DNA from 3 places in the Paenibacillus sp. J22P15 genome. Region 3 is predicted to be linked to each of the others. Evidence: riboswitches for the same ligand, from Rfam matches in the RefSeq annotation. Region 3 holds a riboswitch; each other region holds the start of a gene.
The links. A riboswitch is a leader RNA that binds a small molecule or an ion and turns the genes downstream of it on or off. The one in region 3 is predicted to bind cyclic di-AMP.
Positions count from the first base shown of each region.

Region 1 (2,267 bases), on a different contig from region 3:
TGAAACGCATAATTGTAAAACTGTGGTATATCGTGAAAAGGCAACCATTGGTCATATTAAATGGAATCTATTCGTTATGTCAGTAAAAAAGGGTTAATTCTTTGAAATTCTCGTTCATGCTCTTTGATTCTAGGTTTTGGAGAAATCTGATTATTCACGCATGAAAACGTTGGGATGAGGGATAACGCTATTTTTGAAAATAAGAGTAAAACAGAGAGATAGTGAGAAATCAAGAGATCGAAATGAATGTAAGCGTTGCGAATCGCTCTGCAAGTCTGAAATTGTCTAAATTAGCCAGTGGACTGCCTTTACAGTACTTATAGCGAGGAGTAATATTCGATACAGGATTTATAAATAAGTTTCGATTTACTGATCGCTGAGTTTCCGTGAAAGCGGAAGCGGGGGAACCAATAATGACGCGATGCGCATGTTCGATGTGAGAGTCGGACAAACGCAAAGCAGGGGTGAATCTTTGACAGGTGCCATGGATACCGGTAAAGTAGGGCGACTCTCACCGCCCGAATCCGACAGCTAACCTCGTAAGCGTGGAACGAGAGAGGAATGATGAAGCTTGTGATCGATTAACTTCGACCGCAGAGTGTCATAGGCCTCTGCGGTTTTGTGCTGCCCGAAAAAGGGGCGGCTGCTATAAATGTTTCATCACGCTGAGTCCTGCAGCAGCAGGAACGGGGGAACCAACGAACGATTCGTGTGCAAACACGCTTCGCTTCATGGGGTGAATCGCTTGTTATTTAACAAGCGTAGGGCAACTCTCAAGGCCCGAATCCGACAGCTAACCTCGTAAGCGCACTCGAGAGAGGCAACAGCCATCGTGCTTCCTGCGGCTTATTCAGCTGCGGGCAAAGAAGCCGCGGGAAAAGTTCCTCTTATCCCAAGGCTTCTTTTTTGTTGCCTTTTTTACCATATGGAGGAGAAGCAGGTTGCAAGAAGATCATATTATCGTTGCAGGGCTGAGCGAGGCTAGCCACTCATTTATACGAACTTTACAGTTCCATCAACTAAATTTTATAGTGCTGACAAATAGCAAGCAGGAGGATAAACAGCTCCGCAAGCGAGGTATCAACAATGTCATGTATGTAAATACGAATGATCGCCAAAGCTGGAATACTCCTTTTCTGAACATCCGTGAGGTATTCATATTCGAAAGCAGCTTGGCGCTTAGCTGCCGCTTTGTACAGTGCTGCAGAGCGTGGACTTCAAAGTCGATTTACGTCATCACTCAGCAGTGGAATCCGCGAGCTATTTATAAAGGACTCGGAGCGGACCATATCGTTTTCTCTCATACCGGTGAAGTCGGTTTTCTATTAAGCAACAAATAATGCAGGAGGGATTTACATGCAGGATTTTTATATGATCGGTGCGCTGCTAGCATGCTTCGGATTATTTTACGGGTTTTTAACTTGGTGCAGCAACGTTATTGAGCAAACAGGGGGCGAGGGCGAATGACTATCATAGCGATAGCGGCCATATTTGTTTTCGTTTATTTAATTTATGCCTTAATTCATCCGGAGAAGTTTTAATAAAGGGGGATTTACAAGATGGATATTTTACAATTGCTTATCGTCATTGCAGTTCTTGTGCTGCTAGTAAAGCCGCTTGGTACTTATGTCTATCATGTATTCTCGAATGAACACAATCGGTTAGACAAAGTATTTGGCGGACCGGAGCGGGTCATCTTCAGTCTAATCGGACTTAAGAAACGAGAAGGTATGAGTTGGAAAATATATGCGCTCAGCTTTGTCGCAACCAATCTTATTTTAGTCGCCTTCAGTTATCTCATTCTGCGCTTGCAAAACGCGCTTCCATTTAATCCGAACGGTATGGCGGGCATGGAGCCGACGCTCACCTTCAACACGATCATCAGCTTTATGACGAATACGAACCTGCAGCATTACAGCGGGGAAAGCGCCTTATCTTATTTCTCGCAAATGGCTGTCATTATGATGATGATGTTCACATCTGCGGCGACTGGCTTCTCGGTTGCGATCGCATTTGTTCGCGGGATGACGAGTAAAGGGACTACGATCGGAAATTTCTTCGAAGATTTTGTCAAAGCACACACGAGGATATTCCTTCCACTATCCTTCATTATTACGCTTGTGCTTGTCGCGCTTCAAGTACCCCAAACGCTTGATCCGACATTCACAGTTAAGACGCTTGAGGGAGCCGTGCAGCAAATAGCCATTGGTCCTGTCGCTTCGCTCGAATCGATTAAACATTTGGGGACAAATGGCGGCGGATTTTTT
Region 1 covers NZ_JBWDNT010000003.1:231,067-233,333, forward strand. Annotated here, with positions in the region: cyclic di-AMP (ydaO/yuaA leader) riboswitch at 365-562, shown strand; cyclic di-AMP (ydaO/yuaA leader) riboswitch at 654-823, shown strand; gene AC0YN6_RS09425 (hypothetical protein) at 942-1,340, shown strand; gene AC0YN6_RS09430 (potassium-transporting ATPase subunit F) at 1,464-1,541, shown strand; gene kdpA (potassium-transporting ATPase subunit KdpA) at 1,560-2,267, shown strand, end outside.
Region 1: it holds a riboswitch for cyclic di-AMP, as region 3 does, so the genes downstream of both, AC0YN6_RS09425 (hypothetical protein) here and AC0YN6_RS22615 (TrkH family potassium uptake protein) in region 3, are expected to answer to the same signal.

Region 2 (2,267 bases), on a different contig from region 3:
TGTACGTGTGTACCGCCAAGTGCGCAAGAAACGGCTTCTGGCAAGGTAAAAGTAAGTGCGACCTTGGTATTGATTTCACTTATGGTGGTAAGCTCATCTAACGTCGTTTGGCTCGCTGGACTATAACATTCCAGCATGAAGCTGCTCCACATGCGGTAGAAGGGCGTAAATACCTTGTAAGGCTCGGATCTCCGAGCAAACGTTGGGAACGCGTTTAAATCAGCAAGCGGAGAATCCGCAATAGACGTCCAGCGCCGACCTAAACCATGTGTTGCCAGCTTAAGCTGCTCATCGCGGGAACGCGCATAGGGTGTATAGTCTGAGTGGACGATAACCTCTTCAATGGGATGCGACTGCAGCAAAGCCTCAGTAATAGTGACAGGATCTCCATACAGCACATGAAGTTCCTTTCTTGCACTCGAGTAGCTGTCCAGCAGTGAGGCGGCTTGCGCCATGAAATTTCGGCCGCTATGACTTGTTAAACGACCGTCACCTATTAGAATAGGATCTATAATTAGCAAATGAATGCCCTGCATATCTCTTTTTCTTAAATAATCAAAAGCGCGCAAATCTGCAACACGCAAATCCTTACGATGAATAAACAAGTACATCAGGTACAGCTCCTTCCCTAAAAAAAAGCAGCTATGAACGGTCGTTATGCAGCGTAGATTGAAACAGCAAAGCCGCAAGTTATTTGTCGTCAGAGGACAAATAACTGCGGCTTTGCTTGATGAGTCTACCCGTTCAACCCTCAAGGAGAGGGATTAGGTTGCTCTATTTCACTTCAATGTTGGCTTGTTATTAATTAGCATCCATGATACGACGAGAAGTAACATACCGTCCTTCATAGTAATCGGAGTTAAGTTTGTCTGTTACAACGCCTCTGCTAGAGGACGAATGTACAAACTTACCGTCTCCTATGTAAATGCCAACATGGGATATGGCGCTGTTGTTGCCGCCAACTGTGTCGAAGAACACAAGGTCTCCCGGAATGAGGTCAGTCTTAGCGACCTTTGTACCTTCTTTTGCTTGCGAGCCAGAAGTACGTGTAAGATCAATGCCCATTTTCTCGAACACATAGCTCGTGAAGCCGGAGCAATCAAAGCCCCTCGACGTCGTCCCGCCGCTTTTGTACGGAGTACCGATAAGATCATCGACAATTCCGTTTAGTTTTGAGTCTGCGAAAGCGCTTCCCGCTTGGAAAGCAAGTACGAGAACGAGACCCAGGAGTATTGAGGTAAACTTTTTCAATTGTGAAACTCCTTCCAATGCCGACGAGGTTAGCTGTGGGGTTCGGTTGAAGGCTCCCTATGATTCCTCAGGCGTTTGCAAATACACAAACGTCGGAATCAATTCACCCAAAGTGGTTCCCCCGTATCCCAATAGGGAATTAGGCAGTTTTTTTATTGCTCTTGAAGGTAATTCGATTATTTTCAATGATCTCCTGCCTTTAGCGGCAATTTCTAATAATTCTCATGTAACCTTTTGACATTTAGGTTCGTTTATCCGTTCTTTGTGTAATATAAACAAAAGGTAATAGTGCTTTCTAACTAAATGCAAGGAGTCAATTTCATTAATTATGTGGATGTTGTGTAAAATATACCGATTTGTCCCCTTGGTATTAAATCGCAAGGACTAGCTTGAAGCTCCGTATACAGCGGAATTTCGCCATAATATTAGCCGAAAATTAGAAAAATCTCATCTATTTTACTCGGGAATAAGAGCGGATTCAGCAAGGCGATGGACTGCTGTGAATTAAGCAACAAGAATAGACAAAGGAGGCTGTTCCTGAGAACAACCTCCTTGGATGATGGAGAAGAAATTTATTTTGCGGTGATAACTTTTTCGGAAATGAGCTGCGGATCGTTGTTTTTCTGCTTCATCCAGAACTGTACCTTGTATTTCCCTGCATATTTGAAGTCGTAGGAGAATAGTTTGGAGCTGAACCAAAAGGTGTCTTTTTCAACGAATTCTTTAAAATCATTATCGTCCTGGCTGCGGCTATCAATTGAAGTTTCTTTATCATTAGGGTCAACGATGGTAACTTTGAATTCTGAAATGGTCATATTTAAATTATCGATTTGGGCCTGCACCATAAATTTCTGAACGCTGCCTTTATCAACCTGCCCGAACATGGTTCGTTTCTCGTTCATTAGAAACATGTGTACATTGGGCTTCTGAATAATCAGCTTCTTATCATTGCTCTTGTACTGGACAAAGGCTTGAAGATAGTCGTTCAAAGAACGGATACTGATATATACCTTATC
Region 2 covers NZ_JBWDNT010000025.1:34,827-37,093, reverse strand. Annotated here, with positions in the region: gene AC0YN6_RS27360 (cryptochrome/photolyase family protein) at 1-611, opposite strand, end outside; gene AC0YN6_RS27355 (C40 family peptidase) at 802-1,251, opposite strand; cyclic di-AMP (ydaO/yuaA leader) riboswitch at 1,255-1,407, opposite strand; gene AC0YN6_RS27350 (copper amine oxidase) at 1,824-2,267, opposite strand, start outside.
Region 2: it holds a riboswitch for cyclic di-AMP, as region 3 does, so the genes downstream of both, AC0YN6_RS27355 (C40 family peptidase) here and AC0YN6_RS22615 (TrkH family potassium uptake protein) in region 3, are expected to answer to the same signal.

Region 3 (2,267 bases):
AAAGCGATAGCTTCCTTCGTTTTCTCCGTGCCAGACAACGGCTGCCCTTTAATCTTTAGGTTCCAAGATACAATCTTACCGCTTTGCATATGTACGTATACGAAACCGCTGTCGCCGCCTGCGAATTTCAAGTCGACCTGATACGTATCAGTAGGGAAATTGGGATCGTATTTATCAGAGTATGTTTTTATCAACTCATGTTTGGATAGGTAGCCGTTCATGAGCTTATCGGTTTGATGTACCGCTTTAGCCGATTTCACCTTTAGACCCGTTTGTTTCTCAGCAAATGCGGATGCTTGATCCTCTGCTGCTGATTTTTCAATGACTTTGGTGTTTAATTCACCAGAGGAGATAGACACGATCATCGGTACAATTTGAACGGCTGCATAAATGATAAAGCAAGCAACAGCTGCCCATATAAAACGTTTCCATTCGCGGGGTTTAATAGAGTCAATCATAGGTTCACCTCAACTGTCTTTAATATGAGTAGTTCATTTCAATACCTTAACATACAAATCCCTATATTATCCAATGGAAATGACCATTTACTTTCAAAATAATGCGAAATAACGATGTCCAGCAAGCTAACAGCATGCTGCTTCGTCCCATTGCCCGTATTTGGTCCAAAATCGTCCTGTTTGTCGCAAACGTCACCTTTATATCGAGAGCGGTTAGGGATTATAATCGTTAACGTCATACTAATTGCATAGCACAGCCGAATTTCCGAAGGAAATCGGGGGAACCATAAAGTTGTCCAAATGGATGAACCAGCAGAGAGCAAAGCTATTCATACATTGGCGACGTGGGGTGAATTTTAGCGGTGGAATTTAACTTCTTCCGCTGAATAGGGCTGCCTGTTCAGGCCCGAATCCGTCAGCTAACCTCGTAGGCATATTGGAACAGGACTCATTGCACTGAGCACTTTGAGATTCCAGTGCTTTTTTTTATGCTTAAAAACAGAAAATGACTAAAAAACATATCGAAAAGAAGGCAAAGGAATGAAGGTCAATTTGAATGTTCTGAAGTGGTCGCCCCCTCGAATTCTGGTCAGTGGATTCGCACTTATTATTTTACTTGGGGCCTTATTATTATCCATGCCGTTTGCATCGGTGAGCGGTGAGCGGCTGCCTTTTATAGATGCGCTATTTACGGCTACTTCGGCTACTTGTGTAACTGGGCTAGTCGTTGTGGATACGGGAACCTATTTCTCCATCTGGGGCCAGATCATATTGATGTGTTTGTTCCAGCTTGGCGGTCTAGGATTTATGACGATGGCAACGCTAATAGCACTCGTGTTTCGCAAAAGAATTTCATTGCGTGAGCGGCTGCTGCTGCAAGAATCGATGAATCAGTCGAGTATGGAAGGCATCGTGCGTTTAATTAGGCGAGTAATTGTTTATTCATTAACGATAGAGCTTATTGGGGCTGCGTTGTTCGCCTCACGGTTTGCATTCGATATGCCGCTAGGCAAAGCGATCTATTTCGGAGCATTCCATGCGGTTTCATTATTCAATAATGCTGGTTTTGATATTTTTGGACATTATCGCAGCTTGACCTTATATGTATCCGACCCAGTCGTCAATATTACAGCCATGATGCTTATCATATCGGGCGGTCTTGGTTTTGTCGTCATGTCCGACCTAATGGAATTCCGCAAAAAACGGAAGCTGTCGCTGCATAGTAAGGTTGTTCTGTCGATGACGGGAACATTGATCGCAGTGGGAGCTTTGGTCATATTTATTTTTGAATTTTCGAATTCGAAGACGCTGGGCTCTTTAGACTGGGGCGGTAAAATATGGTCTTCGCTCTTCCAAGCGGTTACGCCGAGAACAGCAGGAGCCAATACGCTTGATTACACAGCTATAAGGCAAGCTACAATGTTTTTTACTATTATATTAATGTTTATCGGAGCATCGCCCGGGTCAACGGGGGGCGGAATCAAAACAACAACCTTCGCCACGTTAATCGGTGCTGTAATTGCAATGATTAGGGGACGAGAGGACATCGTGCTTTTTCGTTACAGGCTGGGTAAGGACCGCATTTTTAAAGCGCTGACGATTACTTTAATCTCATTAGCGCTTGTCATTGTAGTAACGATGATTTTATCGATGACGGAAGAACAAGCCTTCATTATGTTATTGTTTGAAGCAACATCAGCGTTTGGAACGGTAGGCTTATCGGTAGGGGTTACCCCGGAGCTGAGTATCGTTGGAAAAATAGTTATATCTTTAACCATGTTTGTTGGAAGGCTCGGACCCTTGACGTTA
Region 3 covers NZ_JBWDNT010000014.1:111,980-114,246, reverse strand. Annotated here, with positions in the region: gene AC0YN6_RS22620 (CPBP family intramembrane glutamic endopeptidase) at 1-458, opposite strand, end outside; cyclic di-AMP (ydaO/yuaA leader) riboswitch at 704-907, shown strand; gene AC0YN6_RS22615 (TrkH family potassium uptake protein) at 999-2,267, shown strand, end outside.